DNA from 2 places in the Streptomyces sp. NPDC060184 genome. Region 1 is predicted to be linked to the other one. Evidence: riboswitches for the same ligand, from Rfam matches in the RefSeq annotation. Region 1 holds a riboswitch; the other holds the start of a gene.
The links. A riboswitch is a leader RNA that binds a small molecule or an ion and turns the genes downstream of it on or off. The one in region 1 is predicted to bind S-adenosylmethionine.
Positions count from the first base shown of each region.

Region 2: another riboswitch for S-adenosylmethionine. It lies ahead of thrC (threonine synthase); the one in region 1 lies ahead of ACFWEE_RS29110 (aminotransferase class V-fold PLP-dependent enzyme).

Region 1 is NZ_JBHWYX010000058.1:29,749-44,986, reverse strand. Features, by position in the region: gene ACFWEE_RS29110 (aminotransferase class V-fold PLP-dependent enzyme) at 1-1,259, opposite strand, end outside; SAM riboswitch class IV at 1,432-1,549, opposite strand; gene trpD (anthranilate phosphoribosyltransferase) at 1,678-2,742, opposite strand; gene ACFWEE_RS29100 (cytochrome bc complex cytochrome b subunit) at 2,869-4,494, opposite strand; gene ACFWEE_RS29095 (Rieske 2Fe-2S domain-containing protein) at 4,491-5,546, opposite strand; gene ACFWEE_RS29090 (c-type cytochrome) at 5,543-6,352, opposite strand; gene ACFWEE_RS29085 (heme-copper oxidase subunit III) at 6,410-7,030, opposite strand; gene ACFWEE_RS29080 (hypothetical protein) at 7,218-7,628, shown strand; gene ACFWEE_RS29075 (Ig-like domain-containing protein) at 7,686-8,951, opposite strand; gene ACFWEE_RS29070 (cytochrome c oxidase subunit 4) at 9,098-9,496, opposite strand; gene ctaD (cytochrome c oxidase subunit I) at 9,493-11,226, opposite strand; gene coxB (cytochrome c oxidase subunit II) at 11,223-12,188, opposite strand; gene ACFWEE_RS29055 (cysteine desulfurase/sulfurtransferase TusA family protein) at 12,461-13,852, shown strand; gene ACFWEE_RS29050 (carbohydrate kinase family protein) at 13,913-14,887, opposite strand; gene ACFWEE_RS29045 (hypothetical protein) at 15,044-15,238, shown strand, end outside.
Region 2 is NZ_JBHWYX010000002.1:240,494-255,731, reverse strand. Features, by position in the region: gene ACFWEE_RS02810 (ROK family protein) at 1-10, opposite strand, end outside; gene ACFWEE_RS02805 (DUF3263 domain-containing protein) at 144-515, shown strand; gene ACFWEE_RS02800 (MarR family winged helix-turn-helix transcriptional regulator) at 625-1,080, opposite strand; gene otsB (trehalose-phosphatase) at 1,206-2,057, shown strand; gene ACFWEE_RS02790 (trehalose-6-phosphate synthase) at 2,080-3,465, opposite strand; gene ACFWEE_RS02785 (glucosyl-3-phosphoglycerate synthase) at 3,592-4,566, opposite strand; SAM riboswitch class I at 4,721-4,848, shown strand; gene thrC (threonine synthase) at 4,867-6,159, shown strand; gene ACFWEE_RS02775 (MoaD/ThiS family protein) at 6,189-6,467, shown strand; gene ACFWEE_RS02770 (cold-shock protein) at 6,923-7,129, shown strand; gene groL (chaperonin GroEL) at 7,506-9,128, shown strand; partial or broken gene ACFWEE_RS02760 (TipAS antibiotic-recognition domain-containing protein) at 9,332-9,602, opposite strand; gene ACFWEE_RS02755 (MarR family winged helix-turn-helix transcriptional regulator) at 9,843-10,286, opposite strand; gene ACFWEE_RS02750 (FAD-dependent monooxygenase) at 10,517-11,800, shown strand; gene ACFWEE_RS02745 (YciI family protein) at 12,177-12,587, shown strand; gene ACFWEE_RS02740 (RNA polymerase sigma factor) at 12,668-13,810, shown strand; gene ACFWEE_RS02735 (hypothetical protein) at 14,163-14,777, shown strand; gene ACFWEE_RS02730 (ABC transporter ATP-binding protein) at 15,090-15,238, shown strand, end outside.

The sequences.
Region 1 (15,238 bases):
ACGCGGATGGCGTTCAGGGAGCGCTCGCCCGGCTCGGCCTCCGGCGCCCCGCACTCGCCCGGGTCCTGCGGGTCGCTGCCGAGCAGGGTGCGGACCAGCGGGTGGGCGCAGAACAGGCCGTCACGGACGCCGATGCCGTACTCGGCGGAGAGCGCGGCGGCGAAGTGGGAGCTGTTCCAGCCCTCCACCACGAAGGAGATGACGCCGACGCGCGGGGCGTCGTCGCCGAAGAGCGAGAGCACCTTGACCTGCGGCACCTCGGCGAGGCCGGCGCGGACCCGGGCGACCAGCCGCTGCTCGCGGGCGACCAGGTTGTCGAAGCCGGCCTCGGTGAGGGCCTTGCAGGCGGAGGCGATGGAGTAGACGCCGATGACGTTGGGCGAACCGGCCTCGTGGCGGGCGGCGGTGGTGTGCCACTCCACGTCCACGCCGCCGTCGGTGCGCCGGGCGACCTTCTTCGAGGCGCCGCCGCCGGCCAGGTAGGGCTCGGAGTCCTGGAGCCAGTCGGCGCGGCCGGCGAGGACGCCCGAGCCGAAGGGGGCGTACAGCTTGTGGCCGGAGAAGGCGACCCAGTCGACGTCGAGTCCGGCGATGTCCACCGGGTGGTGCGGGGCTAGCTGGGCGGCGTCCAGCACGATGCGGGCGCCGTGCGCGTGGGCGGCGGCGGCCAGTTCCTTGACCGGCCACAGCTCGCCGGTGACGTTGGAGGCGCCGGTGACGCAGACGAGGGCCGGGCCGTAGGGGTCGCGGTCGGCGAGCGCACGCTCCAGGGTCTCGACGGCCTGCTGCGGGGTGCGCGGGGCGTTGAGGTAGGTGACCTTGGCGTCGCGCCAGGGCAGCAGCGAGGCGTGGTGCTCGGTCTCGTACACGAACACCTCGCAGTCGGCCGGGATCACGGCTGCGAGCAGGTTGAGGGAGTCGGTGGTCGAGCGGGTGAAGATCACCTGGTCGCCGGGGCGGCAGCCGAGGAACTCGGCGACGGTGGCCCGGCTGTTCTCGAAGAGGTCGGTGGAGAGCTGCGAGAGGTAGCCGGCGCCGCGGTGCACGCTGCCGTAGTACGGCGCGTAGGCGGCGACGTCGTCCCAGACCCGCTGGAGCGCCGGGGCGCTGGCCGCGTAGTCGAGGGCCGCGTAGGTGACTTCGCCCCCGGTGACGAGGGGGACGGTGACGTCCTTGCCGAGGACCGGCAGCGGGGCACAGTCCGCGTCGGCGGAGGCGGCGGGCGCGGAGGCGTTGAGGGCAGCAGAGGACACGGACATGGCGAACTCCCGTAATACGCAGGCGAATTCACCGCGCCGGCGGGTACGCGGCAGCGCGGTGCAAAAGGTGAAAGGGGTGCGGAGAAGGGCGTTGCGCCCTATCGCATTCGCGTGCTCACAGAAGGCTCCCTAGGGACCAGGACCCCGGGGGCTGGCATTCGAGATGCCGAGGGGCCCGCGCTTGCCGCAGACCTCGCTGCCTACGGCCTGGTCTTCACCCGGGGCACCCCGCCACGGACGGAGGGTTGCCGGACAGCGGGCCGGGGCCGTAGTCGCTGTCACTCATGACCTGCCAGCATCTTGCCACACGTGTCCACGAACGCAAGGGCGCAGTCCGCGATACGGACTGCGCCCCTTCGTGCACGTACGGACGGAAAACGCCGGGCGGCACGGAACCGCTCGGGCGTCGCCGGAGTTTTCAGGCGTTGCTGGCCGCCACCCAGCGCTCCAGCGCGCGGTGCGCGGCCCCGGAGTCGATGGACTCGGCGGCAGCGGCGATCTTGGCCCCGATCCGCTCGGTGAGCGTGCCCTCGCCCGGGTCCAGCGCCACCAGCGCCGCCGCCGAGTTCAGCAGCACCGCCTCGCGCACGGCACCCTTCTCACCGTCCAGCACCCGGCGGGCGACGTCCGCGTTGTACGAGGGGTCCGCGCCGCGCAGCGCCTCGACCGGCACCAGCTCCAGCCCCACGTGGCGCGGGTCGAAGGCCTCCTCGCGCACCTCGCCGTCCCGGACCACCCAGACCCGGGAGGTCGCGGTGGTGGTCAGCTCGTCCAGTCCGTCGTCGCCGCGGAAGACGAGCGCGGAGTTGCCGCGCTCGGCGAGGACGCCGGCCACGATGGGCGCCATCCGCAGATCGGCGACCCCGACGGCCTGGGCGCGGACGTGGGCCGGGTTGGTGAGCGGGCCGAGGATGTTGAAGGTGGTCTGGGTGCCCAGCTCCTTGCGGGCCTTGGCCGCGTACCGCAGGGCCGGGTGGAACTTCACCGCGAAGCAGAAGGTGATGCCCGCCTCGGCCGCCACCTCGGCGACCCGCTGCGGGGTCAGCTCCAGGTTGACGCCGAGCTTCTCCAGGACGTCGGAGGCACCGCTGGCCGAGGAGGCGGACCGGTTGCCGTGCTTGACGACCTTGGCTCCCGTTCCGGCGATCACGATCGCGGACATCGTGGAGATGTTGACCGTCTTCGCGAGGTCGCCGCCGGTGCCGACGATGTCGACCGAGGGTCCGGGCACCTCGATGGTGCGGGCGTGCGCGTACATCGCGCGGACCAGACCGCTCACCTCGGCGACCGTCTCGCCCTTGGCCCGCAGCGCGATGGCGAAGCCCGCGATCTGCGCGTCGGTGGCGTCCCCGCTCATGATCCGGTCCATGGCCCAGGCGGTGTCGTCCGCGTCGAGGTCCTGGCCGCGCAGCAGGGGCGTCAGTACGCCGGACCAGGAACGGTCCGCCGCGCTGTCGCCGCCGTTCGGGGTCACAACGTTCATGGTCCGCTCCAAGAATCCACAGCCGGAAAGGGGGGTGTCCGTCCACCCTATCGGGGCCCGGGAACGACGAAGAGCCCCGTCCGGCGAATGGACGGGGCTCTTCGCTGTGGCGATCAGTTCAGGCGATCAGTGGTGACCGTGGCCGCTGGTGATCTCCTTGTACTCCTCGGCAGTGGGCTTGGCGATCTGGTTGTGCTCGCCGTAGTAGCCCTTGCTGAGCTTGGCGCGCAGCTTCGTGAGGGCCGAGACCTTGCGCTCGACACCGTTCTCGTCGACCGTGGGGCCGATTTCGAGCGGGGTGTACTGCTCGTGCGCGGTGAGGGTGTGCAGCTGACCCGGGCTGAGCGGCTCGTGGACCTCCACGAACTCACCGTGCGGCAGGCGCTTGATGAGCCCGGACTCGCGTCCGTGCAGCACCTTCTCCTTGTCACGGCGCTGGAGGCCGAGGCAGATCCGCTTGGTCGCGATGAACACGAGCACCGGGACCACGAAGAACCCGACCCGCACGAACCAGGTGATGGCGTTGATCGACAGGTGGAAGTGCGTGGCCCACAGGTCGTTGCCGCCGCCGACGAGCAGGACGAAGTACCAGCTGATCCAGGCGACACCGAACGCGGTGCGCGTCGGCGCGTTGCGCGGCCGGTCCAGGATGTGGTGCTCGCGCTTGTCGCCGGTGACCCAGGACTCGATGAACGGGTACACCGCGATCGCGGCCAGCACCAGCGGGAAGATGACCAGCGGGATGAAGACGCCCAGGACGAGCGTGTGACCCCAGAGGTTGATCTCCCAGCCCGGCATGACACGGATCAGGCCTTCGGAGAAGCCCATGTACCAGTCGGGCTGCGCACCGGTGGACACCTGGTCCGGCCGGTACGGGCCGATGGCCCAGATCGGGTTGATCGAGGCGATGGCGGCGACGACCGAGATGACACCGAAGACCAGGAAGAAGAACCCTCCGGCCTTGGCCATGTAGACCGGCAGCAGCGGCATGCCCACGACGTTCTTGTTCGTACGGCCGGGGCCCGCGAACTGCGTGTGCTTGTGGTAGAAGACCAGGATCAGGTGGCCGACCAGCAGGCCCATCATGATGCCCGGGAGCAGCAGGATGTGGATCGAGTAGAACCGGGCCACGAAGTCGCCGCCGGGGAAGTTCCCGCCGAACAGGAAGTACGCGAGGTACGTGCCGACGATCGGCACGGACAGGATCGCGCCCTGCATGAAGCGGACACCCGTACCGGAGAGCAGGTCGTCCGGGAGCGAGTAACCGGTGAAGCCGGTGAACATGCCCAGCACGAACAGCAGGAACCCGAAGAGCCAGTTGATCTCACGCGGCTTGCGGAACGCGCCCGTGAAGAACACGCGCATCATGTGCACGAACATGCCGGCCAGGAAGATCAGCGCGGCCCAGTGGTGGATCTGCCGCACGAGCAGACCACCGCGGACGTCGAAGCTGATGTTCAGCGTCGACGAGTAGGCCTCGGACATCCGGATGCCCTGCATGGGCTCGTACGGGCCGTTGTAGACGACCTCGTTCATGCTCGGGTGGAAGAACAGCGTCAGGTACACACCCGTGAGGATGATGATGATGAAGCTGTAGAGGCAGACCTCGCCCAGCATGAAGGACCAGTGGTCCGGGAAGATCTTGCGCATGTTGGCCTTGGCCAGGCCGTAGATGCCCAGTCGGCCGTCCGCCCAGTCGGCGACCCGCTCACCCGCGGGGGCCTTGCGCGTGGTTTCCGTCGTAGTACTCATCCGCGCTCCCAGAAGGCAGGACCGACGGGCTCTTCGAAGTCACCGAGAGCTTCGAGGTCGCCCTCGCTGCTCACGCCGATCCGCAGCTGCGGAAGCGCGTGCCCGGCCGGACCGAAGATGACGCGGGCGCCGTCGGAGAGGTCGAAGGTGGACTGGTGGCACGGGCAGAGCACGTGGTGCGTCTGCTGCTCGTACAGGCTGATCGGGCAGCCGACGTGGGTGCAGATCTTGGAGAAGGCGACGATGCCCTCGTGCGCCCACTCGCGCTCGCGCTTGTCCTTGATGTCGTCCGGCTGAATGCGGACGATCATCAGGGCGGCCTTGGCGATCTGCGACTGGAAGTCCTCCGCGTCCTCCTCCAGGCCCTCGGGCATGGCGAAGGTCAGCGAACCGACCACGACGTCCTCGGGACGCAGCGGCTCCATCGTGTTCATGTTGATGAGCTTCTTGCCGTTCGCCCACAGGGTCGAACGGAGCTTCTTCTCCGGCAGCGGACCCAGGTCGCGCAGCAGCATGACGCCGGAGAGCGGCACCAGGGCCAGCGCGCCGAACATCGTGGTGCGGATCAGCTTGCGCCGACCGATCACCGACTCCTCGGCACCGGCCTTGAAGTCCGCGAGGACCTGCGCCTTGACCTCGGGCGTCGCCTCGATCGGGTGACGGTCCGCGGGGGTCTCGACGTCGGACATCAGGGTGCGCGCCCAGTGGACGGCGCCCGCACCGATGGCGAAGAGCGCCACGCCCAGGGTGAGACCCAGGGAGAAGTTCAGCGCGCTCACATGGCCGAACGGCCAGATGTAGACGATCTTGTCGACCGGGAAGATGACGTAGGAGGCGATGAACGCCACCGTCGCCAGCATGGACAGGATGAACAGGTACGCGACGACTCGCTCGGAGCGGTTCGCGGCACGTTCGTCGATGTCCTGGATGCGCGGCTTGTGGGCCGGCAGCCCCGGGTCGGCGAACGGATCGCCCGTACCCACGACCGCGCCGTGCGCGGCGTCCTGCTCGGTGAGCAGGCTCTTCTCTGGATTCTCTTCTTGGCTACTCATGACTTCTTGGCCTTAGCGGTGTGGGCCGCGACCCAGACGGCGACGGCGATCAGGAGGCCCAGACCGAAGATCCATGCGAACAGGCCTTCGCTGACCGGACCGAGGCCACCGAGCGACAGACCGCCCGGGCTCTCGCTGTTGTCACCGTTCACGGTCTTGATGTACGCGATGATGTCCTGCTTCTGCTGCTCGGGCATCGTCGTGTCGGGGAAGGAGGGCATGTTCTGCGGGCCGGTCTGCATGGCCTCGTAGATGTGCTTGGGGCTCGTGCCTTCCAGGCTCGGGGCGTACTTGCCGTCCGTCAGCGCGCCGCCCTCACCCGTGAAGTTGTGACACTGGGCGCAGTTGGTGCGGAACAGGTCACCGCCCTTGGCGATGTCCGCACCTTCGGGGCTGACCTGCTTCTCGGTCGGCGTGATCGGACCGGCGCCGAGCGACGCGACGTACGCCGCGAGCTGGTCGATCTCGTCCTGCGAGTAGATGACCTTCTTCGCAGGGATCTGGGCACCCGGCTGCTGCGCGGGCATCCGGCCGGTGCCGACCTGGAAGTCGACCGCGGCGGAGCCGACGCCGACCAGCGAGGGCCCGTCGGTGGTGCCCTGACCACTGGTTCCGTGGCAGCTGGCGCAGCCGACGGTGTAGAGCTTCTTGCCCTCCTCGATGGGGAGGGACTGGACGGATTCGTCTGCCTGCGCCTTGCCCGCAGGCGCAAACGCGGCGTACAGCCCCCCGGTAGCCGCCAGCGCGAGGAGTAGTACGACGACGGCCGCCAGTGGATGGCGTCGTCGTGCGGAGAGCTTTTTCACGGATTACCCCGGTGTCAGGATCTTCTGCGTCGATGATGGGTGGGTGCGAGCGCCCGGTTACTTGATCATGTAGATCGTCGCGAAGAGGCCGATCCACACGACATCGACGAAGTGCCAGTAGTAGGACACGACGATGGCTGCGGTCGCCTGTTCGTGGGTGAACCTCTTGGCCGCGTACGTTCTGCCGAGAACCAGCAGGAAGGCGATGAGACCGCCTGTCACGTGCATGCCGTGGAAGCCGGTGGTCAGGTAGAACACCGAGCCGTACGGGTCCGAGGACAGGGAGAGCCCGTCCGTCTTGACCAGCTCGGTGTACTCCACGACCTGGCCGCCGATGAAGATCGCACCCATGACGAACGTGATGATGAACCACGTCCGGAGCTTCTTCACGTCGCCCCGCTCCGCGGCGAAGACGCCGAGCTGGCAGGTGAGAGAGGAAAGCACCAGGATCGTGGTGTTCGTCGCGGAGAACGGGAAGTTCAGATGGTCGGCCATCTCCTTCCAGTGATCCGGTCCCATCACCGATCGCAGGGTGAAGTACATCGCGAAGAGGGCCGCGAAGAACATCAGCTCGGAACTCAGCCAGATGATGGTTCCGACGCTGGTGAGGTTCGGCCGATTGACCGACGGGTGCGCGTGCCCGGTTTCTACTGTCGTTGCTGTCGCCACGACCGACATTATGTCGGTCGCTTATCCCGCCCTCACTCCCGGGGGTGCCGTTCGGTGTGTCAGAGGGGTGTGTCCTCCCCGAACGGCCCAGCGAATCGACGTCATTAGCGGTGCTGACGGGCTGTCGGCGGGAGTACGATCCGCGCATCGGTTCATGCCCCGAGAGCCCCGACGACACAGCTGTCACGGAGGAACAATGCAGGCGACCGCCACGGTCCTGGTCTACAGCGACGACGCCAACGTCCGCGAGCAGGTGAAGCTCGCCACCGGGCGACGGCCCGCGGCCGACGTCCCCGAGGTGCGGTTCCTGGAGTGCGCGACGCTGCCCGCCGTGCTCTCCGCGCTGGACGCGGGCGGCGTCGACGTCTGCGTGCTGGACGGCGAGACGGCGCCCGTGGGCGGCATGGGCGTGTGCCGGCAGATCAAGGACGAGGTCTTCCACTGCCCGCCGGTGCTGCTGCTGATCGGGCGCCCGCAGGACGCCTGGCTGGCCACCTGGAGCCGCGCGGACGCCGCGGTGACCCTCCCGGTGGACCCGGTCGAGTTCGCCGACGCCCTGGCGGCCCTGGTGCGCGGGCGGCTCCAGCCGGCGGCCAAGGCCTCCTGAGGCCGTCCGCACACCGGGGCCGCACGGTCGTCCCGGGAGGCGGCGCACCCCCCGGCGTCAGACCTGGGGGCGCAGCCGCGCCGCCAGAGCCGATGTCTGGGGGTGTGCTCCGGCTCCGAGCGTGGCGTTCCGCAGGGCGCTGCCCTTCTGCCAGGCCTCCCAGGAGACGTTCCAGTCCCCGAACCCGTTGTCGAAGGGGGTCATGGTCTCCCCCTCGCTGCCGACGACCTTGACCACGTCGCCCTCGCGCACGGTGTCGAAGAACCATTCGGCGTTCTCCGTGCTCATACCGGTGCAGCCGTGGCTGACGTTGGCGCTGCCCTGGGAGCCGACGGACCACGGCGCGGCGTGCACGTACTCGCCGCTCCACGTCACCCGGGTGGCCCAGTAGACGGGCAGGTCGTACGACTCCGCGGAGCCCTCCGCGATGCCGACGGTCTCCCCGCGCATCCGGACGAACGCCTCCTTGCCGAGCACGACCTTGACGCCGTTGCGGGTGGAGAAGCCGGGCTTCCCGGTGGTGACCGGAATGGTGTTGATCACTTCTCCGTTGCGGAGCACGGTCATCTCGTGCTCGGAGGCGTCGGTGATGGCCTCGATGCGGTCGCCGATGCTGAGGTGCAGCGGCTTGACCTCGGCGCCGTAGAGGGCGTTGGTCACCTTGATGCCCTTGAAGTTGCTGGACACCTCGACCGCCGCACCGGCGGGCCAGTAGTCCTGGGGCCGGTAGTGCAGGATCTTGTCGTCCACCCAGTACCAGGAGCCGGTGACGGCGGGCGTGGAGCGGACCTTGAGGGCGCGTTCGACGGCGGCCCTGGCGGCCTTGTCGGTGACCGGAGCGCTGAGTTCCGCCGTGATGGGCTGTCCGACCCCGTACGTGCCCGCCTGCGGGCCGAAGGAGACGTGCAGGAGCTTCTTCGGGGAGGTGGTCTCGAAGGTGAGGGTACGGCGGCCGGGGGCGCCGTCCTCGTCCTCGGTGGTGACCTTCACCTCGTACCGCGCGCCGGCGGCGAGCGGGGCGGTGGAGTGCCAGCGTTTCCCGTCGGCGGCGAGTTCACCGGCCAGACGGCGGCCGGTGCTGTCCGCGGCCGTCACATCGGTGATGCGTCCCTCGTCACCCTTGACGGTGACTTCCAGGGGCTTGTCGGGGTCGGCCTTCCCGTTCGGGGCATGGCCGTTGAAGGAGACCTGGTCGGCCGCGTCGAACGGCTTGGCCGAGAGCGGGTGACCATCGGGCTCTCCACAGGCGGTCGCACCGGCGACCAGGGTCACGACCAGCAGGGAGCAACTCACTACGGAGCGGGTGCGCGGCGTGTCGTTCATGAACCCACGCTAAGAAGATTCATCCGATCCAGCGCGTTCTGTGACTGCAAACGAGGGGCCCGGACCGCTCGTGCGGAGCGGTCCGGGCCCCTCGGGGGGTCCTGCTGGTAATGCGGTGTCACCCGGCGGGTGTCACGGAGCGGGTGTCACTGGGTGCGGTTCTCACCGCGGTAGTACTCGAACACCCAGCCGAAGAGACCGATGGCGAGCATCGGGGCCGAGAAGTACGCCAGCCACCAGCCGAAGGCGATGCTCATGAAGAGCAGCGCGCCGCCGATCGCCAGGGAGAGCGGCTGCCAGCTGTGCGGGGAGAAGAACCCCACGTCGCCGGCCTCGTCGGCCACGTCGGCTTCCTTGTTGTCCTGGGCCATCTGGTCGACCCTGTTGGCCGTGAAGGCCAGGTAGAAGCCGATCATGATGGACAGCCCGAAGGCCAGGACGAGGGCGGTGGTGCCGACCGGCTCCTTCGACCACACGCCGTACGTGATGGCCATGATCAGGATGAAGACGCTCAGCCAGATGAACAGCTTGCCCTGGATCTTCACTTGCCTGCCTCCTTACCACCGGCGAGAACCTTGTCCTCGGAGTGGTGGCCGAGCTGCTCCAGCGCGGCGATCTCCGGGTGGTGCAGGTCGAACGCCGGGGATTCGGAACGGATCCGCGGCAGGGTGATGAAGTTGTGGCGCGGGGGCGGGCACGAGGTGGCCCACTCCAGCGAACGGCCGTAGCCCCACGGGTCGTCGACCTCGACCTTCTTGCCGTACTTGGCGGTCTTCCACACGTTGTAGAAGAACGGCAGGATCGACAGGCCGAGCAGGAACGAGGAGATCGTCGAGATCGTGTTCAGCGCGGTGAAGCCGTCGGCGGCGAGGTAGTCCGCGTAGCGACGCGGCATGCCCTCGGCACCGAGCCAGTGCTGCACCAGGAACGTGCCGTGGAAGCCCACGAACAGCGTCCAGAACGTGATCTTGCCGAGCCGCTCGTCCAGCATCTTGCCGGTGAACTTCGGCCACCAGAAGTGGAATCCGGCGAACATCGCGAACACCACGGTGCCGAAGACGACGTAGTGGAAGTGCGCGACGACGAAGTACGAGTCCGAGACGTGGAAGTCCAGCGGCGGCGAGGCCAGCAGGACACCGGTCAGACCACCGAAGAGGAAGGTGATCAGGAAGCCGACCGACCAGAGCATCGGCGTCTCGAAGGACAACGAGCCCTTCCACATCGTGCCGATCCAGTTGAAGAACTTCACACCGGTCGGTACCGCGATGAGGAACGTCATGAAGGAGAAGAACGGCAGGAGCACGCCGCCCGTCACGTACATGTGGTGCGCCCACACCGTCACGGAGAGACCCGCGATGGCGATGGTGGCCGCGATCAGGCCGATGTAGCCGAAGAGCGGCTTGCGGCTGAAGACCGGGATCACTTCGGAAATGATTCCGAAGAATGGCAGAGCGATGATGTACACCTCTGGGTGTCCGAAGAACCAGAAGAGGTGTTGCCAGAGCAATGCGCCGCCATTGGCCGCGTCGAATACGTGGGCCCCGAATTTTCTGTCCGCTTCCAACGCGAAGAGCGCGGCGGCGAGGACCGGGAAGGCCAGCAGGACCAGGACGGCCGTCAGCAGGACGTTCCACACGAAGATCGGCATCCGGAACATCGTCATGCCGGGAGCGCGCATGCAGATGATCGTGGTGATGAAGTTGACCGCACCGAGGATCGTGCCGAATCCGGAGAAGGCCAGACCCATGATCCACATGTCGGCGCCGACACCCGGCGAGCGGACGGCGTCCGACAGCGGGGAGTAGGCGAACCAGCCGAAGTCCGCGGCGCCCTGCGGGGTGAGGAAGCCACCCACCGCGATGAGCGAACCGAAGAGGTACAGCCAGTACGCGAACATGTTCAGCCGCGGGAACGCCACGTCGGGCGCGCCGATCTGCAGCGGCATGATCCAGTTGGTGAAACCGGCGAACAGCGGCGTCGCGAACATCAGCAGCATGATCGTGCCGTGCATCGTGAACGCCTGGTTGAACTGCTCGTTCGACATGATCTGCGTACCCGGACGGGCCAGCTCGGCGCGCATGAAGAGCGCCATCAGGCCACCGATGCAGAAGAACGCGAACGAAGTGACCAGGTACATCGTGCCGATCGTCTTGTGGTCAGTGGTGGTCAGCCACTTGACGACGACGTTTCCCGGCTGCTTGCGCCGTACCGGCAGTTCGTCCTCGTACGAGTCGTCTGCTGCCGCGGCACCCTGGGGTTCGTTGAGGATGCTCACAGTTTGTTGGTCTCCGCATTCCTGGCGGGGTCAGTCTGCTCGATGCCTGACGGCACGTAGCCCGTCTGCCCCTTCTCCGCCAGCTCCTTGAGGTGCTGCTGGTAACGCTCGGGAGAGACAACCTTGACGTTGAAGAGCATCCGGGAGTGGTCGACGCCGCAGAGTTCGGCGCACTTGCCCACGAAGGTGCCCTCCTTGTTCGGAGTGACCTCGAACGCGTTGGTGTGGCCCGGGATGACGTCCTGCTTCATGAGGAACGGCACCACCCAGAAGGAGTGGATGACGTCACGTGAAGTGAGGATGAAGCGGACCTTCTCCCCCTTCGGCAGCCACAGGGTCGGACCCGGGTTGCCGGTCTGGGGGTTGCGCGTGCCCGGGATTCCCGCGTCGTAGACGCCGCCGGCGCCCTTCGGGAAGTCCGCGAGGTAGCGGTCGGGAATCGAGGAGAGCTCCTCGGGCGTCTTGGTGGTGGCCGGCGAGCCGTCCACGTCCTCGACGTAGTTGAACGCCCAGCTCCACTGGTAGCCGACCACGTTGATGTTGTGGACGGGCTTGGTGGAGAGGGTGAGGAGCTTCGATTCATCGCGCGCGGTGAAGTAGAAGAGCACCGAGACGATGATCAGGGGGACCACTGTGTACAGCGCCTCGATGGGCATGTTGTACCTGGTCTGCGGAGGAACCTCTACCTTGGTCCGGCTACGCCGGTGGAAGAAGGCACTCCAGAGGATCAGCCCCCAGACGAGGACACCCGTGGCGAGCGCTGCCGCCCACGAGCCCTGCCAGAGGGAGAGGATCCGAGGGGCCTCTTCCGTTACCGGGGTAGGCATACCAAGGCGAGGGAAATCCTGCCAGTTGTACGAACAACCGGAGGCCGTCGCCAGGACCAGGCCCGCAGTCAGCACCTGCGGCAGCTTCCGCCGCATCGGGCGCCGCGACGAGCGGTCGGAGCCGTTGGGACTCACGTAGCGCCTTCCCGAGAGTCTCGCCCGCTACGGTCGGCGCGCCCGTATGTCTCTGGTCGGTCGCCGCCCTGTCGCGGGCAGGGGTTTGGATGTTTATGCGGACCAAACCCTACTGGACGCTATTTGGGGTCGCGCGGGGAGGGTGCCCAACGCGCCGTCCGACACCCCGAAGGGGTGGAATCCCGGCTTCCGGGCGCCATCTGACGTTCCTTCTCCTGCGTTCGCGGACGGCCGCGAGCGGCGGTGGCCGGCCCGCGGGCTAGCGTGACCGGGTGCCCTACTTCGACGCCGCCTCCTCCGCGCCCCTGCATCCCGTGGCCCGTCAGGCCCTGATGGCCTCCCTGGACGAGGGCTGGGCCGATCCCGCCCGGCTCTACCGGGAGGGACGGCGGGCCCGGATGCTGCTGGACGCCGCCCGCGAGGCGGCGGCGGAGGCGGTCGGCTGCCGCCCGGACGAGCTCGTTTTCACCCCTTCGGGGACGGCCGCGGTGCACGCGGGAATTGCCGGGGCTCTTTCGGGCCGTCGGCGTGTCGGCCGGCATCTGGTCGCGTCGGCGGTCGAACACTCGTCGGTTTTCCATGCCGCGGCCACGCACGAGGCCGCCGGGGGGTCCTTCACCGAGGTGCCGGTGGAACGGACCGGAGCGGTGGATTCCGCGGTGTTCGGCGCCTCCCTGCGCGCGGACACCGCGCTCGCCTGCCTCCAGTCCGCCAACCACGAGGTGGGGACCGAGCAGCCGGTGGCGGCCGTCGCCGCGCACTGCCGGGAGGCGGGGGTCCCCCTGCTCGTGGACGCGGCGCAGTCGCTGGGATGGGGGCCGGTCGCGGAGGGCTGGTCGCTGCTGACGGCGAGCGCCCACAAGTGGGGCGGCCCGGCGGGCGTCGGCCTGCTGGCGGTGCGCAAGGGGGTCAGGTTCGCGCCCCGGGGTCCGGCCGACGAGCGGGAGTCGGGGCGGTCGGCCGGCTTCGAGAACCTGCCGGCGATCGTGGCCGCCGCCGCCTCGCTGCGCGCGGTGCGCGCCGAGGCCGACGCGGAGGCGGCGCGGCTGCGGGCCCTGGTCGGCCTGGTCCGGGCACGGGTGGCGGCCGGGGTGCCGGACGTCGAGGTGGTGGGCGACCCGGAGCGGCGCCTGCCGCACGTCGTCACCTTCTCCTGCCTCTACGTCGACGGGGAGACCCTGCTGCACGAGCTGGACCGGGCCGGTTTCTCCGTATCGTCCGGTTCGTCCTGCACCAGCAGCACACTGACACCCAGCCATGTACTGAAGGCGATGGGGGTGCTCTCGGAAGGGAACGTCCGGGTGTCGCTGCCGTCGGGCACCGCCGCCCCGGACGTGGAGCGGTTCCTCGACGTGCTGCCCGGAGTGGTCGCCGGGGTACGGGAGCGGCTCGGGGTTCCGGCGTCCGCCGGGGCCGTCGGGGGTGCCACCGCGTCGGCCGCGTCGCTGGTGGTGGACGCGCTGGGCCGGCGCTGCCCGATCCCGGTGATCGAGCTCGCCAAGGTGATCGGTGACGTCCCGGTGGGCGGCACGGTGACCGTGCTCGCCGACGACGAGGCGGCCCGGCTGGACATCCCGGCCTGGTGCGAGATGCGGGAGCAGGAGTACGTGGGCGAGCGGCCCGCGGAGCGCGGGGCGGCGTACGTGGTCCGCCGGCTGAGCTGAGGCTTCTCCGTACGGTCCGGGCCGGGCCGGGCCGGGCCGTACGGAGAAGCCCGCGGCGGATCAGGCGAGGTGCGCGCGGACCTCGTCGGCGGCCTCGTGCCCGTACGCCTTGGCGAAACGGTCCATGAAGCGGGAGCGGCGCAGGGTGTACTCCTGGGTGCCGACCGTCTCGATGACCAGGGTGGCGAGCATGCAGCCGACCTGGGCGGCGCGCTCCAGGCCGACGCCCCAGGCGAGGCCGGAGAGGAAGCCCGCGCGGAAGGCGTCGCCGACGCCGGTCGGGTCGGCCTTCGTCTCCTCGTCGGGGCAGCCGACCTCGATGACCGGCTCGCCCGCGCGCTCGATGCGCACCCCGCGGGCGCCGAGGGTGGTGACCCGGTGGCCGACCTTGGCCAGGATCTCCTCGTCGGTCCAGCCGGTCTTGGACTCGATGAGCCCCTTCTCGTACTCGTTGGAGAAGAGGTAGGTGGCGCCCACCAGCAGTATCCGGATCTCTTCGCCGTTCATCCGGGCGATCTGCTGGGAGAAGTCCGCGGCGAAGGGGATGCCCCGGCTGCGGCACTCCTCGGTGTGGCGGAGCATCGCCTCCGGGTCGTCGGCGCCGATGGAGACGAGGTCGAGGCCGCCGAGGCGCTCGGCGACGCTCTGCAGCTCGATCAGCCGGGCCTCGCTCATGGCGCCCGTGTAGAAGGAGCCGATCTGGTTGTGGTCGGCGTCCGTGGTGCAGACGAAGCGCGCGGTGTGCAGCACCTCGGAGATGCGGACCGATCCGGTGTCCACGCCGTGCCGGTCGAGCCAGGCGCGGTATTCGTCGAAGTCGGATCCGGCGGCGCCCACCAGCACCGGGGAGGTGCCGAGCTGCCCCATGCCGAAGCAGATGTTGGCGGCGACCCCGCCCCGGCGCACGTCCAGGGCGTCGACCAGGAAGGAGAGCGAGACCGTGTGCAGCTGGTCCGCGACGAGCTGGTCGGCGAACCGGCCGGGGAAGGTCATCAGATGGTCGGTGGCGATGGAGCCGGTGACTGCGATACGCACGGGAGGCTGCTCCTGCGGGGGGGGCGGGGGGACGCGTGGGCGTTCCGGGACGGCGTGACATCTCACGCTACCCGTTTCCGCACCAAGCACCGATGGGTTGAAACTACCCGATAGTAGGTCTTTCTACCCAGGGGGATCGGTGCGTACGGTGCGGATATGCCCACACACAGCGTTGTGTCCGAGACCGAGACGAGCCTGGCCGATCTGAGGGGTGACTGCGTGCGGATGGCTCCGCACTGGGTCGTTCCGCCGAAGACTGCCACGCCGCCCGTCGCGCCGTCCCTGATTCACGGAGTCACGGTGCCGCCCGCGTCCGCCCGGCTGATCGAGGCGACGGAGGAGTACGGGGGC
Region 2 (15,238 bases), on a different contig from region 1:
CATGTCTCACGGGGGACAGTTTCGCCCGCCGATCTCAAAAGGTCTAGTCCACTATTCCGCTTTGTATCGTGTGCATACAAAAATCCGGGGGCGGCGGGGGCGCGCCGGTGGCACTGTCCGGGGCGCGCGTTAGGTTGGTCGGCATGACCGCCCCCGAGCACGGAAACGGAACCCCCGGCACTCCCGGACCCGACGCGACCGGCGCCGACGGGAGCGCGCGGACCGACGGGAGCGCCGGCAGCGACGAGAACGCGCGCACCGACGGGACGGGCGCGGACGCGGCCGGGACCGGCGCGCTCTCCGACCGCGACCGCGCGCTGCTGGCTCTGGAACGGCGGTCCTGGGCGGGCCCCGGCGCGAAGGAACGCGCCATCCGCGAGGAGCTGGGCCTCTCACCGGTCCGGTACTACCAGCTGGTGAACGCCCTCATCGAGGACCGCCGCGCCCTGGAGGAGGACCCCGTCACGGTCAACCGCCTGCGCCGTGTCCGGGCCGCCAAGCGGAACCGGCGCTGAGGGGCAGGAGCCCTGCGGCCCTCGGCTCCCGGCTCACCCGCACGAGCGACCCGCGCGGGGGTCGTCAGGGCGTCCCCCGTCCTTAGTACGGGCGCGTCCCGCGCCCGTACTAAGGACGGGGCCAGGGCCGTCCCGAGAGCCGCTCGATGTCGGTGTTGAACCGCTTGAGGTAGGCGGCGAACCTCTCCACGTCCTCAGCGGACCACTTCTCCAGCACGAGCCCGAGCCCGCTCGCGTTCTTGTCGCGCTCCACGTCGAGCCGCTGCGCGCCCTCCGGCGTGATCCGGAACTTGCGGGCCATGCCTCCCGACGGGTCCGGGATGCGTTCCACCAGTCCGGCCTGCATCGCGGCGGCGGTCTGCCGGTTGAGGGTGGACGAGTCGAGGCCGAAGGCGTCGCTCAGCTCCTTGATGGACATCGGCCCCTGTACGCGGATGCGGCTGAGCAGGACGTAGGCGCTCCGCTCCAGCACGTCGTCCTTGCGCCGCCCGTTGGCGGTGCGCAGGAAGATGTGGCGGCTGAGCAGCATCTGCTCGTACTCGACCTGCTGGATGGGGTCGTCCATGCTCGTGCTCCTTGCTGCTGTCCCGCGCACCCTCCCTCCGAGCCTACGGGGCGGGGGGAGGGCGTCGTCCGGGCGTGCGGGGTGCGGTCTCGGCAGGCCCGCCCCTGCCCCGCTACTGTCGGAGCATGGGCAGCCACCTGGACCACGTGCCGACTCCGACCACCGAAGCGGGCCGCGAAGGGCTCGCCGCACTGCTGGCCCGTCCGGGCAGGGCCGTGGTGGCGCTCGACTTCGACGGCACCCTCGCCGACATCGTGCCCGACCCCGAGCAGGCCAGGGCCCACGCCGACGTGCTGCCGGCGCTCGCCGCGCTCGCGCCGAAGATCGCCTCCGTGGTCGTGATCACCGGCCGCCCGGCGGCCGTCGCGGTCGCGCACGGCGGGTTCGCGGGGGTCCCCGGCCTGGAGCACCTGGTGGTCCTCGGCCATTACGGCGCCGAGCGCTGGGACGCGGTCTCCGGCGAGGTCGCCGCCCCGCCGCCGCACCCCGGTCTCGCGGCCGTCCGCGCGGAGCTGCCCGCCCTCCTCGACGGGCCCGAGGTGCTGAAGGGCGCCTGGGTGGAGGAGAAAGGACAGGCCGTCGCCGTCCACACCCGCCGCGCCACCGACCCGCAGGCCGCCTTCGAGCTGCTGCGCGAGCCCCTCGGCCGGCTCGCCGCGCGCCACGGACTGATCGTCGAGCCGGGCCGCCAGGTCCTGGAGCTGCGCCCGCCGGGGGTCGACAAGGGTGTCGCGCTCACCGGGTACGCGGCCGAGGTGGGGGCCGGGTCGGTGCTCTACGCGGGCGACGACCTCGGCGACATCGCCGCCTTCGCGGCCGTGGAGAAGCTGCGCTCGGGCGGTCCGGACCGGGTGCCGGGCCTGCTGGTCTGCAGCGGCGGCACCGAGGTCCCCGAGCTGGCTTCCCGCGCCGACCTGATCGTGCCGGGCCCGCAGCAGGTCGCGGCCCTGCTGGCGGCCGTGGCCGAGAGCATCTGAGCGTCGCCGGGACCTGGGGGTCTCACCCCTCCCGCAGCGCCTCCAGCTGCTGGAGGAACCAGGCCTGCGGCGGCAGCGCGGTCGCGGCCTCCGCGAGCCGCGCCGACCGCTCGGCACGCTCGGTCCCGTCCATGGTCAGTGCCTCGTGCAGGGCCTCGGCCGTGGCGCTCACGTCGTACGGGTTCACCACCAGCGCGTCGGCGCCCAGCTCCTCGTACGCCCCGGCCTCGCGGGAGAGCACCAGGGCCACCCCGTGGTCGGAGACGACCGGGACCTCCTTGGCGACCAGGTTCATGCCGTCCCGGATGGGGTTGACCAGCGCCACGTCGGCCAGCCGGTAGGCGGCCAGCGAGCGGGCGAAGTCGTCCCTCACGTGCAGGACGACCGGGGTCCAGGTGTCGGTGGCGTACGTCTTGTTGATCTCGTCGGCCAGCTCCTGGACGGCCGTCGTGTACGCGCGGTAGACCGCCAGGTCCTGGCGGGAGGGGTAGGCGAAGGCGACGTGGACGACGCGTTCGCGCCACTCGGGGTGGTTGTCGAGGAGGGTGCGGTAGGCGTGCAGCCCGCGCACGATGTTCTTGGACAGCTCGGTCCGGTCGACCCGGACGATCGTCTTCCGGCTGCCGTCGCCGCCGATCTGCTCGCGCAGCGCGGCCATCCGCTCGTCCACGTCCGGCTCGTGCGAGCGGGCGAGCAGGAAGTCGCCGTCCGCGCCGAGCCCGTGCACGCCGATGCGGGTGCCGCTGGTGCCGCCGAGGATCTCGGTGCAGCAGCCGATGAACGCGTCGGCCCAGCGGCGGGTGAGGAAGGCCGCCCGGTCGGCGCCGAGGATGCCGCGCAGCAGCTGTTCGCCGATGTCGTCGGGGAGCAGCCGGAAGTAGTCCACCGGCGCCCACGGGGTGTGCGAGAAGTGGCCGATGCGCAGGTCGGCGCGGAGCTCGCGGAGCATCCCGGGGACCAGCGCGAGGTGGTAGTCCTGCACGAGCACGGCGGCGCCCTCGCCCGCCTCCTCGGCCAGCGCCTCGGCGAAGGCCCGGTTGTACGTCTCGTACGCGGCCCACTGGCGCCGGAACTCGTCGTCGAAGACCGGCTCGACGGGGGTCTGGTAGAGCAGGTGGTGGACGAACCAGAGCACGGAGTTGGCGATGCCGTTGTACGCGTCGGCGTGCACGGAGGCGTCGATGTCGAGCATCCGGACGCCCTCTTCGCCGACCCCGCGCCGGACCGCCTCGCGGTCGCCGTCGCCGAGCGCGGCGCAGACCCACACCTTGTCGTCGACGGCGCTCAGTCCGGAGACGAGCCCGCCTCCGCCCCGGCGTGCGTCGAGGGAACCGTCTTCGTTCAGCGTGTACGACACGGGGCCGCGGTTGGACGCGACGAGGACCTGGGCGGCGTGCTCGGAGACCATGTAGCGGAACCTAGCCCGATACGTAACCCCCCAAACGTGTTCGAGGCCGGGCCGGGCCGGACGGCGCGGCTCGCGGTGTGCCCGGCGAGGGCAGCGCCGGGTCTGCCCGGCGAGGGGCCGGCCGGGTCAGGCGGCGCGTCTCGCGGTGTACTCGGCGATCTCCCGGACCGGCGGCCGTTCCTCGGTGTCCACCGCGTAGGTGTGTGGCCGGAAACCGTCCTCGTCGCGTTCGAACTGGGTGAGCACCGGGCGCACCAGATGCCCGCGGGAGAGCCGCAGCTGCGCGGTCCGGTAGATCGCGGCGGCCATCCGTCCCAGCGCCTGTCCGTCCTGGTGGCGGTGGCGGCGGACCCCGACGTCCACCTGGGCCAGGGCGTCGAGTCCCACGGTGCGCAGCGCGTCCACCAGGAGCCCCAGCTCCACCCCGTACCCGACGGGGAAGGCCAGCTGCTCCAGGAGCCCGCGCCGGACCGCGTACTCGCCGCCCAGGGGCTGGACGAAGCCGGCCAGTTTCGGCCAGTGCAGATTGAGCAGCGGGCGGGCGACCAATTCGGTGACGCGACCGCCCTGCGCGGGCGGACCGGCGGGTGCGTGGCCGTCCGACGTCTCCAGCGGCCGGTCGTACATCGCCTTGACGAACTGGATTCCCGGGTCGGTGAGCAGCGGGCCGACGATGCCGGAGACGAAGTCGGCGGAGAAGTCCTTGAGGTCGGCGTCGACGAAGCAGACGATCTCGCCGCTGGTCACGAAGAGCGACCGCCACAGCACCTCGCCCTTGCCGGGGACGGCGGGTATCCGGGGGAGGATCGAGTCGCGGTGCACCACGCGGGCTCCGGCCGCGCGGGCGACGGCGGAGGTGGCGTCGGTGGAGCCGGAGTCGATCACCACGAGCTCGTCGACGAGCGGGACCTTCTCCATCAGCTCGCCGCGGATGGTCCGGACGATGTCGCCGACCGTCGCCTCCTCGTTCAGCGCGGGCAGGACGACGCTCACGGAGGAGCCCCGCGGGTTCCGGCTCCTGGCGGCCAGGAGACGGTCCAGGGGGCGGTCGGAGGCTGCCCAGGAACGGCGGTTCAGCCAGCTGTCGACCTCTTCCAGCACGGGCGATACTCCCTGTATGTGATCCATCTCGCGGTTCGGACGACTACCTCAACCGTCGGGTGCTTCGGTTACAGTCTTGAACAACGCTCACTGCCTTCGCATGTCGGGGTCGGAGGGCGGACAAACGCCTGGATCGAACGGTCCAGTGCCATAGCGCTCATCCAGAGGGACTGAGGGAACGGCCCGTTGAAGTCCCGGCAACCCTCCCGCCGGCCGCGAGGCCACGGTGGGGAAGGTGCCAATTCCGTCTTGTGGCGAAATGCGTCGCAAGGAAGATGAGGAGAAAGGGCCTCCGCCATCATGGCTGTTCAGACCGTTGCAGCGCATTCCGGCACGTCCGTGGACCTCGGTCCCGCCGCCGCGCTTTCCTGCCGCGAGTGCGGCGAACGCTTCGAACTCGGTCCCATTTTCGCCTGCGCGTCCTGTTTCGGGCCGCTCGAAGTGGCGTACGACCTGCCGAGCGGCTCCCCGGAAGAGCTGAAGAAGCGCATCGAGGCCGGCCCGGACAACATCTGGCGCTACGCGCCGCTGCTGCCGGTGCCCGCCGACGTCGCCGACAAGCCCAACATGAACCCCGGCTTCACCAAGCTGGTCAAGGCCGACAACCTCGCCCGCGAACTGGGCGTCACCGGCGCCCTGTACGTCAAGGACGACTCCGGCAACCCGACGCACTCCTTCAAGGACCGCGTCGTCGCGATCGCCGTCGAGGCCGCCCGCGCCTTCGGCTTCACCACCCTCTCCTGCTCCTCCACCGGCAACCTCGCCGGCGCGGTCGGTGCCGCCGCCGCGCGGGCCGGCTTCCGCTCCTGCGTGTTCATCCCGCACGACCTGGAAGAGGGCAAGGTCGTCATGGCCGCGGTGTACGGCGGCGAGCTCGTCGGCATCGACGGCAACTACGACGACGTGAACCGCTTCTGCTCCGAGCTCATCGGCGACCCGCTGGGCGAGGGCTGGGGCTTCGTCAACGTCAACCTCCGCCCGTACTACGGCGAGGGCTCGAAGACGCTCGCGTACGAGATCTGCGAGCAGCTCGGCTGGCAGCTCCCGGACCAGCTGGTCATCCCGATCGCGTCCGGCTCCCAGCTCACCAAGATCGACAAGGGGCTGCAGGAGCTGATCAAGCTCGGTCTCGTCGAGGACAAGCCGTACAAGATCTTCGGCGCGCAGGCCGAGGGGTGCTCCCCGGTCTCCACCGCCTTCAAGGCCGGCCACGACGTGGTCCGCCCGCAGAAGCCGAACACGATCGCCAAGTCGCTCGCGATCGGCAACCCGGCCGACGGCCCGTACGTCCTGGACATCGCCCGCCGCACCGGTGGCGCGGTGGAGGACGTCGACGACGAGCAGGTCGTCGACGCGATCAAGCTGCTCGCCCGCACCGAGGGCATCTTCGCCGAGACCGCGGGCGGTGTGACCGTCGGCGTGACGCGGAAGCTGATCGAGTCCGGCCTGCTCGACCCGGCCCTGACCACCGTCGTCCTGAACACCGGCGACGGCCTGAAGACCCTGGACGCCGTCTCTCCGACGACCGGCCTGTCGGCGACCATCCGCCCGAGCCTGGACGCGTTCCGCGACGCGGGCCTCGCGGCCCACTGACCACCCGAGAACCGAGGAAGGCAATCCCCATGAGCGTCAAGGTCCGCATCCCCACCATCCTGCGCACGTACACCGGCGGCCAGGCCGAGGTCTCGGCCGAGGGCACCGTCCTCTCCGAGGTCATCGAGTCCCTGGAGAAGGACCACCCGGGCATCGCCGCGCGTGTCCTGGACGACCAGGGCAAGCTGCGCCGCTTCGTCAACGTGTACGTCAACGACGACGACGTCCGCTTCGAGGGCGGCCTCCAGGCGGCCACGCCGGACGGCGCCGGCGTCTCGATCATTCCCGCCGTCGCGGGCGGCTGCTGACCCGACGGCCGGTCCCGGGTCCCGCCGCGCGGCGGGACCCCGACAGCCGTTCCGCAGCGCACCGTTGCCCCCTTCGCGTACGACGCGGAGGGGGCAATTCCGTAGGGTTGAGCGCGGTACAGTTGGGGAAGCCCCCTTGGCCGTCCGCGCCGGGCGGGTGCGAGATCGCGCCGCCGCGCGACAAGAAGCAGCCAAAGTCCGGAAGCCCTCTGTGCCTTAAGTGGCCTTTGTCTGGCCCGACTTGCCCAAAATTCTCAACAAATCCTCATGTTCGGGCGTTCCGCCGCGACCAGAATTCTCGTCCGATTGACCTGTTGCAGAGGGCAGTTGGGCAGATACATTCGGCCGCGGTCGACGCGTTCCGGCGCACGCACCCTCTCCTGTCGGAGGGTGAGTTCTGACCCGGGTCCGCGAAGTGCGGTCCTGTGCAGGGGCCAGAAATAGGGGAGTTAGGCATGGCTCAGGGCACCGTCAAGTGGTTCAACGCGGAGAAGGGGTACGGCTTCATCGCGGTCGACGGTGGTGCGGATGTTTTCGTCCACTACAGCGCGATCCAGATGGACGGGTACCGCACCCTCGAAGAGGGTCAGCGAGTTGAATTCGAGATCTCGCAGGGCCAGAAGGGGCCGCAGGCGGACATGGTCAAGCTCGCCGTGGGCTGAGATCGGACGCGGTCGGCAACGACACTTCTCACGCACGCAGGGCCCGTCCCCGGCAGGGGTACGGGCCCTGCGTGCGTGCGCGTTCCGCGTGCCGGGAAGGGTCCGCGGAGGCCCGGAGGCCGGCCGGTGAGTGCCTGCGGTTCGCCCCGAGGCGTGCCCGGAGCTTGTCCCCAGGACGAGGAGGACGCTTGCACTCGCAGGGGTCGAGTGCTAATCATTGGCGTTAGCACTCTCCAGGTGAGAGTGACAGAACTTGGACCGGGCCGGTGAGGCCCGCAGGCGCGGCGGGGCAAGGAACCGCCGGGCACGCAGGCCGTCCGTCGCGGGCGCCTCTCGGTCCGGAGCAATCCACCCCTGTCCGGGAGGACCACTTCACATGGCCAAGATCATCGCGTTCGACGAGGAGGCACGGCGCGGTCTCGAGCGCGGGATGAACCAGCTCGCCGACGCCGTCAAGGTCACCCTCGGCCCCAAGGGCCGTAACGTCGTCCTCGAGAAGAAGTGGGGCGCGCCCACGATCACCAACGATGGTGTTTCCATCGCCAAGGAGATCGAGCTCGAGGACCCGTACGAGAAGATCGGTGCGGAGCTGGTCAAGGAGGTCGCCAAGAAGACGGACGACGTCGCCGGCGACGGTACGACCACCGCCACCGTTCTCGCCCAGGCGCTCGTCCGCGAGGGTCTGCGCAACGTCGCCGCCGGTGCCAACCCGATGGCCCTCAAGCGGGGCATCGAGAAGGCCGTCGAGGCCGTCTCCGCCGCTCTGCTGGAGCAGGCCAAGGACGTGGAGACCAAGGAGCAGATCGCTTCGACCGCCTCCATCTCCGCCGCCGACACCGAGATCGGCGCCAAGATCGCCGAGGCGATGGACAAGGTCGGCAAGGAAGGCGTCATCACCGTCGAGGAGTCCCAGACCTTCGGTCTGGAGCTGGAGCTCACCGAGGGTATGCGCTTCGACAAGGGCTACATCTCGGCGTACTTCGCGACCGACATGGAGCGTATGGAGACGTCCTTCGACGACCCGTACATCCTCATCGTCAACTCGAAGATCTCCAACGTGAAGGACCTCCTTCCGCTGCTGGAGAAGGTCATGCAGTCGGGCAAGCCGCTGCTGATCATCGCCGAGGACGTCGAGGGCGAGGCCCTGTCGACCCTGGTCGTCAACAAGATCCGTGGCACCTTCAAGTCCGTCGCCGTCAAGGCCCCGGGCTTCGGTGACCGCCGCAAGGCCATGCTCGGTGACATCGCCATCCTCACCGGTGGCACCGTCATCTCCGAGGAGGTCGGCCTCAAGCTGGAGAACGCGGGTCTCGACCTGCTGGGCTCCGCGCGCAAGGTCGTCATCACCAAGGACGAGACGACGATCGTCGACGGCGCCGGCGAGAGCGACCAGGTTCAGGGTCGCGTCAACCAGATCCGTGCCGAGATCGAGAACTCCGACTCGGACTACGACCGCGAGAAGCTCCAGGAGCGTCTGGCGAAGCTGGCCGGCGGCGTGGCCGTCATCAAGGCCGGTGCCGCCACCGAGGTCGAGCTCAAGGAGCGCAAGCACCGCATCGAGGACGCGGTGCGCAACGCCAAGGCCGCCGTCGAGGAGGGCATCGTCGCCGGTGGTGGCGTGGCTCTGCTCCAGGCGTCCGCCGTCTTCGAGAAGCTCGACCTGACGGGCGACGAGGCCACCGGCGCCAACGCCGTCAAGCTCGCGCTGGAGGCCCCGCTCAAGCAGATCGCCGTCAACGGTGGTCTCGAGGGTGGCGTCGTCGTGGAGAAGGTCCGCAACCTGCCGATCGGCCACGGCCTCAACGCCGCGACCGGCGAGTACGTCGACATGATCGCCGAGGGCATTCTCGACCCGGCGAAGGTCACGCGCTCCGCTCTGCAGAACGCCGCCTCCATCGCCGCGCTCTTCCTCACCACCGAGGCCGTCATCGCCGAGAAGCCCGAGAAGGCCGGCGCGGCTGCCCCGGGTGGCATGCCGGGCGGTGACATGGACTTCTGATCCCCTCCAGGGATCGGTGGTTCCACCCCCGCAGCGTCCAGCTGTGGCTTCGGCCCCCGGGATTCGTTCCCGGGGGCCGAAGTGTTTCCGCGCCCGGCCCGGCTGCCCGGCCGGTCGGGCCGGGCGCCCCTCCCGGGCCGACGGCCGGGCGGGGCCCCTTCCGGGCTGACGGTCGGGCCGGGCGCCCCCCCGAGACGGTCCGGTCAGGCCCGGCGGCCCGAGTGGTACGCCTCGATGGCGTCCCGCTGGTACGCGGCGAGGCCCGGTGCGACGGCCTCGTAGGCCGCGCGCCACTGCGGGTTCTCCACACAGGAGCGCCCGATCGCGAGGTGCTCCTCGGCGGTGACGGGCCGCAGCCCGGTCACCGCCCGGTACTGCGCGTCCACGTGCTCCTGCACGGGCGCCGAGTCGGCGGACAGGCCCGCGGCCAGGAACTCGGCGAGCCGGATCATCTGGCGTTCGTTCACGTGCCGATCGTTCACGTGCCGCCTGCTCGCGTGCCGTCCGTCTGCCTACCGGGAGCTGGGAACGAATCCTCGGTACGGGGGCCGATTCGCCTTGCCCCGTACGGGCCGGGTTTTTCCGGGCCTGAGAAGGACGGTAGAAGCTGCCGCAGCGGCAACCGCAAGCCCGTGCGGCGTTCTTCTGCCGGGGCGCGCCGCGGCCCGGGTCCGTGGAGGGCGGGGCTGGGGGAGAGGGCTGTGGGCGGCGCCGCTACTCCGCGTCCAGCGCCGACAGATGGCGGGTGAAGTCGTCCACGAGCCGCCCCAGCAGGCGCCCCAGCTCCCGCCGGTCCCGGTCGGACCAGCCGGCGAGCGCTCCGCCGAACCAGCCGAGGATGGTCCGCATGTAGCGTTCGGCGCCCGCCGCGCCCTCGGGCGTCGGCTCGATGAGCCGGGCGCGCTGGTCGTCGGGGTCGGTGACGCGGCGGACCAGTCCGCGCTTCTCCAGCCCGTTGACCTGCCGGGTGACGTGGGGCCCGACCACCTGCATGCGCGCCGCGATCTCGCCGATGCGCAGCGGGGTCCCGGCCATGTGCAGGGTGACCAGGACGGACATCGACGGCCGCTCCAGGGCGAGTCCGGCGGTCTCCATGGCGTGCTCGGGCAGCCGCCCCTTGGTGAGCGTGTTGCTGAGCTGAGCCATGCGCGGAAGCATCTCGGCGACGAGATCGAACGCCGCGTCGGAACCGCCGTCGGAACCGCTTTCGGGGGCGTCGCGGTCTGCCGCGTGCGGCTCCTGGGCGCTCATGCCACTCCTTTGGATACCTAAGTTAGGTATATAGTCGGGTCTGCGGCATCGCTTCACGGGCTTCTCGCGTCCGCAAAAAAGATACCTAAGTTACGTAGATGGTGAGAGTCTGCGTGCCTGTCGAGAGGGGACACCTCATGACCAGCACCTACGGTACGGAATCCGGTCGCGGTAAGGCCGCCGGTACGGGCACCACCGCACCCCGCGAGCGCAGCGTCCTGATCTCCGGCGCCAGCATCGCGGGCCCCGCGCTGGCCTACTGGCTCCACCGGTACGGCTTCGCGGTCACGGTGGTCGAGAAGGCGGACGCGGTACGCGGCGGCGGCTACCCCATCGACATCCGGGGTACCGCCCTGCGGGTCGTGGAGCGGATGGGACTGCTGCCCCGGTTGTGGGACGCGCACGTGGACAGCCGGCAGGTGTCGTTCCTGGACCCGGACGGTTCGGTGCGGGCCTCGGTCCGGCCGGAGACCATGACCGGCGGGGTGGACGGCCGGGACGTGGAGGTGCGCCGGGGCGATCTGGCCGACCTTCTGTACGGCCTCGTCCGCGACGACGTCGAGTTCCTCTTCGGCGACTCGATCGCGACGCTGGACGACCGGGGCGACGGGCCCGACGGGGGCGTGGACGTGGTGTTCCGAGGCGGAGCCCGGCGCACGTTCGACCTGGTCGTGGGCGCGGACGGCATCCACTCGCACACCCGGGGGCTGGTGATGGGGTCCGAGGCGCGGTACCACCGCTCCCTCGGCCAGTGCTTCGCCGGTTTCACCCTGCCCAACGACTTCGGCCTCAGCCACGAGGGAGTCATCCGCAACACCCCGGGCAGGGGGGCGGTCCTGTACGCCGTGGAGGAGTCCGAGGACCTGCACGGCTTCCTGGTGTTCGCCTCGGACCTGGCGCCGGGGACCGTGCCGGCGGCGGCGTTCCGCGACCCGGCAGCCCAGCGCGAGCTCGTCGCCTCCGTCTTCGCCGACGAGGGCTGGGAGGTCCCGCGCATGGTCGCCGCGATGCGAGAGGCGGACGACCTCTTCTTCGACGTGGCCGGGCAGATCCACCTTCCGTCCTGGTCCACGGGCCGGGTCGCGCTCGTCGGCGACGCCGCGTACGCCCCGTCCTTCTTCTCGGGGCAGGGGTCGAGCATCGCGCTGATCGGTGCGTACGTCCTCGCCGGTGAACTGGCGGTGCGGGAGGACCACACGGCAGCGTTCGCCGCGTACGAGAACGGGCTGCGGGAGTTCGTGGAAGCCAACCAGGCCCTCGCGCACAGCGGGCTCGCCGTCCTCGCGCCGCGTACGGCCGAGGACCTCGCGGCGCGCAACGAGGCCTTGGCCGAGCCGACGCTCGCCTCGGGCGAGGAGGGGCGGAGCATCAACGCGGCGCTGGAGCTGCGCGATTACGCGTCGGGTGCGGTTCCGGTCTGAGCGGGGCGGCCCGGAGCGGTCGGGGCGGTTCGGGTGGGGTCAGGAGCGGTCGGTGCGGGACGGCGGTCGGGGCGGTCCGGGGTGGTCGGGGGCGGGCAGGTCCTGAGCGGCTGGCCGGGGGCGCCGCACCTCGCCCCCCACCGTTTTCGGTGGCGTTCGCCGGACACGCGGGCGTTCGTTGGACACGCGAAGACCGGGGCACCACGCTGGGAGTGGTCCGGGTTCGTGCGCCCGCGTCCGGGAGCTCGGCGGGAAGCCCGGGAAATGTCCTGCCCGGCGATGTCGAGAACCCGTGACCGGTTCCGTCCCCGTAGTGAACGCGACGAACGCGACCCACGCGACCGCGAACACGGTCGCCGCAGCGAGGAGAGAGACCATGGCCAAGTACCTGCTGCTCAAGCACTACCGAGGCGCTCCGGCACCGGCCAACGACGTGCCGATGGACAAGTGGAGCCCGGAGGAGATCTCGGCCCACATCCAGTACATGAACGACTTCGCGGCCCGGCTGGAGAAGACCGGCGAGTACGTCGACGGCCAGGCGCTCGCCCCCGAGGGGACGTGGGTCCGGTACGACGGCGAGGGCCGCCCGCCGGTCACCGACGGCCCGTTCGCCGAGACCAAGGACCTCATCGCCGGGTGGATGGTGATCGACGTCGACAGCTACGAGCGCGCCGTCGAGCTGGCCGGAGAGCTGTCGGCCGCCCCCGGCGCGGGCGGCGCACCGATCCATGAGTGGCTGGAGCTGCGCCCCTTCATGGGATCGCACCACCCCACCATCACGGAGTGACCTCACCGATGGACGACGCGGCGGGCGACGCGACGGGCGGGGCTTCCGGCGGGTCGAGGGGCGGGGCGTCCGGCGGGGTGTTGGACGAGGCTCTGCTCAGGAGTCTCACGCCGGGCGTGCTCGCCGTCCTCGTCCGTCGCGGAGCCGACTTCGCGGCGGCGGAGGACGCCGTGCAGGAAGCGCTGCTCCAGGCGGTACGCGTATGGCCGGCCGACCCGCCGCGCGATGCGAAGGGCTGGCTGGTCACGGCGGCCTGGCGCAGGTTCCTCGACGCCACCCGGGCGGAGACCGCCCGCCGCCACCGCGAGGTCCGGCTGGACGAGGAGCCCGTACCGGGGCCCGCGCCCGCGGTGGACGACACGCTCCAGCTCTACTTCCTCTGCGCCCACCCCTCGCTGACCCCGGCATCGGCGGTCGCACTGACCCTGCGTGCCGTCGGCGGGCTCACCACGCGCCAGATCGCCCGCGCCTACCTGGTGCCGGAAGCGACCATGGCCCAGCGCGTCAGCCGGGCGAAGCGCACCGTCTCCGGTGTGCGGTTCGACCGGCCCGGCGATGTCGGCACCGTGCTGCGCGTCCTTTACCTGGTGTTCAACGAGGGCTACTCCGGCGATGTCGACCTCGCCGCCGAGGCCATGCGTCTCACCCGGCAACTCGCGGCCCGCATCGACCACCCCGAGGTGTCCGGGCTGCTCGCCCTGATGCTGCTCCACCACGCCCGGCGGGCCGCGCGCACCGCGCCGGACGGCAGCCTGGTGCCGCTCGCCGCGCAGGACCGGGGCCGGTGGGACACCGGGCTGATCGCCGAGGGCGTCGGCATTCTCCAGGCGGCCCTGGCCCGCGACCGGTTGGGCGAGTACCAGGCCCAGGCCGCCGTCGCGGCCCTGCACGCCGACGCGCCCACCGCCGAGGAGACCGACTGGCCCCAGATCGTCGAGTGGTACGACGAGTTGGCACGCCTGACCGACAGCCCGGTCGTCCGGCTGAACCGCGCCGTCGCCGTCGGCGAAGCCGACGGCCCGCGCGCGGGGCTGGCGGCACTCGCGGGGCTGGACGACTCGGTGCCCCGCCACACCGCCGTGGCGGCATACCTCCACGAGCGCGACGGCGACCTCGCGAAGGCGGCACGGCTGTACGCCGAGGCGGCCCACAAGGCCCCCGACCTCGCCGAGCGCGACCACCTGACGCGCCAGGCGGCCCGCCTCAACACGCGCGGGGCTTGAGCGCGCGGTGCGAGCGGGGTCGGGGCGGCACCCCGAACGAGTCGGTGCGATACCCCCGAGCGGGGTGGGACGGCATCCCCGAGCGGGTCGGGGCGGTACCCCTGAGCGGGGTGGGACGGCACCCCGAACGGACGAGCGCGCGCGGGAGCCGAGGAGGTGCGCCGTTGCGAACGATGTGCGCCCTCGGCGCGAACGGCACGGCCTGCGCGCGAGGTTGAAAGGAAAGCACCAGGATCACCCGATGGGGGTTAGTTCACGCAGCGTCATGGTCACGCTGCGCCTCGGCTTGCTACGTTCTGTAATCACGGGTCGCCACGAGGCGGTTCGGCGGCGCGTCGGCAGGAGGTCGGCCATGTTGGGCAAGTTGAGCATCCCGAACACCGTGAACACCCCGAGCATCCGGAACACCCCGCACACCCTGAGCGTTCTGGCCACCCCGAGCCTTCAGGCGACCGCGCGGACTCCGAGCGTCCAGGCCGCCCCGAACGTCCGGAACACCGTGCGTCCTTCGGCCGTCGCGCGTCTCACGAAGTCGCTGGGCGGGGTGCGGGGCAGGCGGAAGGCCGCAGTGAGCGCGGCGCTCGCGGTCGGACTTTTCGCCGGTGGTGCCGGGGCGGCACTCGCCGTCGGCTGGCACACCATCCCCCGCCTCAAGAGCTCGGGCACGCTCTTCAGCAGCGGCACGTACAGGTTCAATCCGAAGGGCACCGAGCACGGCGGCTTCGAGTTCAGGGGGAAGCTCAAGGACGCCGATTCCGGCGACGGCCACAACGTCTACGTGGAGGTTCGCGTCGAGGGATACGACTGGAATCGCTTCTACGGCAAGCAGAAGAAGACGGTCTCCCTCCACAAGGTCGTGTACGACGCGGCTGCCCTGTACACCAGCGACGCCACCATCCGGGTGTGCCGGGACAGAGGGACGCTCCATCCGGACAACTGCGCCACCGCCCCGCACTACAAGAGGTGACACACGCGCACCTGTTGGGGGAGGACGAATCTCCCGCAGGAGCGGGATCTCTCGGGGGCGGGACATCCCGGGGGACTTCCTGGTAGGGCGGGCTTCCCGAGCCAAACGGGCTTTCCCGGGCCCACGGACTTTCCCGGGCGCCAGGGCTTCCTTCCGCGGGTGCGCGGGCAAGGGCGTTGCTGAGCGCAGGGGCCTTGCCGAGCACAGGGGCCTTGCCGAGCACAGGGAATGGCTCGTGTGCGTCGGTGACCGAGCGAGCGAACACGTGGGGTGCGGGCGAATCCCGGGCCCCGATCCGAGGGGGCACGAACCATGCAGAACAGCAGGACCGGGACGCTGGTGGCCGACGGCGTCTGCCTCTCCTACGGCTCCACTGCGGCCGTCAGGAATGCGCGGCTCTCGGTACGGCCGGGCGAGGTGGTGGCGATCACCGGGCAGAGCGGGTCGGGCAAGTCCTCCCT